2 regions of the Thermoanaerobacter siderophilus SR4 genome follow, and region 1 is predicted to be linked to the other one. Evidence: riboswitches for the same ligand, from Rfam matches in the RefSeq annotation. Region 1 holds a riboswitch; the other holds the start of a gene.
What was found. Region 1 has a riboswitch for thiamine pyrophosphate ahead of thiT (energy-coupled thiamine transporter ThiT). Riboswitches for the same ligand answer to the same signal wherever they lie in the genome.
Positions count from the first base shown of each region.

Region 2: another riboswitch for thiamine pyrophosphate. It lies ahead of thiD (bifunctional hydroxymethylpyrimidine kinase/phosphomethylpyrimidine kinase); the one in region 1 lies ahead of thiT (energy-coupled thiamine transporter ThiT).

Region 1 is NZ_CM001486.1:1,044,661-1,046,867, forward strand. It holds gene thiT (energy-coupled thiamine transporter ThiT) at 224-862, opposite strand; TPP riboswitch at 925-1,027, opposite strand; gene THESIDRAFT1_RS05140 (ABC transporter ATP-binding protein) at 1,150-2,207, opposite strand, start outside.
Region 2 is NZ_CM001486.1:1,686,348-1,688,554, reverse strand. It holds gene thiE (thiamine phosphate synthase) at 1-601, opposite strand, end outside; gene thiD (bifunctional hydroxymethylpyrimidine kinase/phosphomethylpyrimidine kinase) at 605-1,399, opposite strand; TPP riboswitch at 1,457-1,559, opposite strand; gene THESIDRAFT1_RS08255 (iron-containing alcohol dehydrogenase) at 1,944-2,207, opposite strand, start outside.

The DNA of each region.
Region 1 (2,207 bases):
ACATTATCGTACTTTTCAAAAGCTTTTTCAACAGCCTTTGCTACTCTTTTATGGCCTGTTCCTATTTATCCATGGGCTTTCCCATAACCTTTGATTAAATTATCTTATGATAACATTAAAAAACATTATAGGGATGTTAATTTTATGTTAAATTTTTTCTTACAAAATATTATACCATTATTTTGGCTATCCATTGAAAAAAATAAAAAGGGGAAATACCCCTTTAAGCAATTGCTTTCTTTTTAATTTCCTCGATAGCATTTCTAACTTGAGGAATTAGTGAAACTGCAAAACATATTGCCACTTCTACACCTATTATGCTTCCATTAACTAAAAGTGAATAAACTATAGGACTCATTCCTTTTGGCGCATAGCTTGCAAAAAAGAATACTCCGGATAAAAAGTGAGAGAAAAATCGTCCAAATCCGCCGACTAAAATTCCCAAACTCAGGTTTTTTCTAAAAAAGCCAGCAAGTCCTAATGCACCAAAAGCCAAAGGATAGTCGAGAAGTACTTGCACCCATTGGACTATAAAGGGGTCTTGAATAAGTTGCAAAAGTCCATATGCCATGCCAACAATCACACCAGGACCTGGTCCATAATAATACGCAAATATAAAAAGTGGAAGCATGCTGGCAGGCGTTATGGAACCACCCTGTGGCCAGTGGTAAAACCTTATATATGACAGCACAAAAGAAATAGCAATTGAAAGTGCTCCGTAGACAAGCATCTTTGTGTCAAATTTGACACTTCTTCGCATCAGATATAAAAGAAAAGCTGCCAATAAAATTGCCAATATAACTGATAAGGTCACTGGTTTTATTTTGGCAAAATCAGAAAATATACTTATAATGTAGGACATAATAAAAAACACCTCCATGATATTTAGAGGCTATGTTCGCTGAAAAAAATACCGCGAAATGCGGTATTTTTGAGCCGCATTCCCTACGGAGGCATTACCCTCATCAGGTTCCAAGGGTTTGGCATCAATGCCATCTCAGCCATTAAGGCTCCCCCAGCGGACATAACCACCTATTTTGTTTTCACCTTTAATTTATCATTTTCTGTAGTCTGTGTCAAGAATAATTATCAAATGCGGATGGCCAAGCTTTGTAGGTTGCTGACGTTTTGCACACACATCAAATGGTATTAACTTGCCATCTCTTCCTCTTTTTCAAACTGACTGTTATAGAGACTTGCATAAAAACCGCCTTTGGCAAGAAGCTCTTCGTGGGTACCTTGCTCTATAATATCTCCATGGTTCATGACAAGTATCAAGTCAGCATCCCTTATCGTAGAAAGCCTATGAGCGATTATAAAGCTTGTGCGTCCTTTCATAAGGTAATCCATCGCTTTTTGTATTTGTATTTCTGTAAGGGTATCTACAGAGCTTGTAGCCTCATCGAGTATGAGAATTTTGGGATCTTTCAAAATAGCTCTTGCTATAGTTAGTAACTGCTTTTGCCCTTGAGAAATATTTGTGGTCTCTTCATTTAATACCATGTTATAGCCCCCTGGCAATGTCCTTACAAAACTGTCAACATGAGCTGCCTTAGCAGCTTTTATAACTTCCTCATCAGTAGCATCGAGACGGCCATATCTTATATTGTCCATAATAGTACCATTGTAAAGCCAAGTATCCTGAAGCACCATGCCAAAAAGTGAACGCAAATCTTCTCTCGTAAAATCTCTTATATCATGCCCGTCAATCAAAATAGCTCCTTCATTCACATCGTAAAAGCGCATTAAAAGTTTCACTATAGTAGTCTTTCCTGCACCAGTAGGACCGACAATTGCAACTTTTTGTCCTGCCTTAATAGAAGCAGAAAAGTTATTTATCACCATTTTATCAGGTCTATATCCAAAACGAACATTTCTAAACTCCACATTCCCTTTTATATCTTCAATTTTTACAGGCTGTGGATTATCTGGAACTTCCTCTTCTTCCTCCAAAAACTCAAATACTCTTTCTGCACAGGCAGCAGTTTGTTGCAGTATATTGGAAATATTTGCAATCTGAGCAATAGGCTGTGTAAAAGATCGGATGTACTGTATAAACGCCTGAATATCCCCCACTTCTATTGCATTTTTTATGACCAACCAACTACCCAAAACTGTAACCGCCACATAACCCAAGTTTCCTATTACATTCATAAGTGGCATCATAATACCTGTCAAAAACTGTGACTTCCAAGCTGCTCCGTACA
Region 2 (2,207 bases), 640 kb from region 1:
CCTCCAAAAGTTTTCTTGTATTGTTTTCTATATCCCCATAAAATACAGCTGAAACTGAAGATATCCCGTCTACTCCCGACTTTAACATGACTTCATAAGCATTATCTTTTGTTATACCTCCTATTGCAACTACGGGAATAGTGACTGCCTCTTTTATCTTTTTCAGCCCTTCTATTCCAATAGCTTCCGCCTCCGGCTTTGTAGGAGTCTTAAACACCGCTCCCACTCCTAAATAATCCGCTCCATCTCTTTGTGCTTTTAAAGCTTCTTCCACTGTCCTCGCTGATACCCCTACTATTTTATCATGACCTATTACTTTTCTTACAACATCTGCCGGCAAATCCTCCTGTCCAACGTGAACTCCATCTGCATCTACTGCCAAAGCTATATCCACTCTGTCGTTAATAATGAGAGGGATTCTATTTCTTTTTGTCACTTCTTTAACTTTGAGAGCAATTTCATAAAATTCCCTACTTGATATGTCTTTTTCTCTCAGTTGAATTACTGTTGCACCGCCTTTTATTGCTAATTCTACTGCGTCAGCAATATCCATATCCTTTATGTAAGACCTATCCGTTATAGCATAAAGGGTTAAGTCCATATCTCACACCTTCCTTATTTCTATATTCCAAAAATGGTTAGTGGGACCTACTCCATGCCCTATGGCCAACGAATGTTTTATAGCCCCTGTAATGTATGACTTCGCTCTTTTTATTGACTCAACTAAATCATAGCCTAAAGCGATATTGGCAGCTATAGCTGAGGAAAATGTGCAGCCTGTACCATGCGTGTTTTTAGTATCGATTCTCTCTGATGTAATTTCATAAAACTCTTTTCCATCGAAAAATACATCTAAAGCATCTCCTGTAAGATGTCCACCTTTTACCACCACTGTTTTTGCACCAAAATCTAAAATTCTTTTAGCTGCCTCTTTCATGTCATACACACTTTTGATTTCCCTTCCAATTAGCTCTCCTGCCTCCATAAGATTTGGCGTAACTACAAGGCTTAAAGGAATCAGTTCCTCTTTCAAAGCCTCCACTGCTTCCGGCTTCAATAAATAGCTTCCACTTTTTGAAATCATAACAGGGTCCAACACAATATTTTTTACATTGTAATCTTTTAACCCTTTTGCAACCATTTTAATTATGTCTTCATTAGACACCATACCTATCTTCACTGCATCTGGATATAAATCCTCAAAAATTGCCTTCATCTGCAAATACACCATATCAGGACTTATATCCTCAATTCCCAAAACCCCCATTGTATTTTGCGCTGTTATTGAAGTAATGACACTCATGCCGTATACTCCATGGGCTGAAAAAGTCTTTAAATCTGCCTGTATACCTGCTCCTCCCCCAGAGTCAGAGCCGGCAATAGTAAGGGCTAATTTCATAAAAACACCTCCAAATAATAAAATAAGCCCACCTGTGAGGTGAGCATTTTTACAAATGTTTTAAAAAGCATGCTTCCCTACGCAGGCATTACCCTGACAGGTTCAAAGGGTCGGGAACGAATCCCCTCTCAGCCACTTTTTGGCTCCCCTAGCACTTGTCATATTTAGTTTTAAGTAAATTGCTTAAACTAATTATACCACAAACGCAAAAGAATTCAACAATTATTTTGAAAATGATATCAATATTTAATGAGTTAAGTTATAAATTCCCCTTTTTCTGATAAAATTTAAGTGTTAACAAAAAAACATAAAATTACTGCCCTTAGCTCATTTTTGTAAGCTAAGGGCTCTCCTCAATTTCTCAGTCTTCATTTCTTATTTATCAAAAAGATATCCTATTTGAACTTGTTGTGCTATTGTTTGTCCTTCGCTGTCTGCAAAGATTAAAATTTCTTTGCCTTCAACATGGTTAAAATAATAACTATACTGTTCTTGTTCATTGCCTATTGTCTATCTGCTTGCTGTGAAATTTTTAAATTAAATTTTAGAAAGATTCTTCATAAATCTTGGCAATAACAGCTTCAGTTGCTTCCACTGGTGCATTAGAAAGCAATCCGTCCAGCGAAGGCGTAGTTTTAGCAAGCCTTACCAGAGTCGGAATATCCTCTTTTGTGAATCCAAAGTCCGAAAGTTTTTGGGTGCATCCTACATTAAAGAGCCATTCTTCAACCTTTTTAGCTACATATTCTGCTTCAGCAGGCAGACCTTTTAGCCCAGGCACTATAGGACTATATACTTCAGCCAGAAC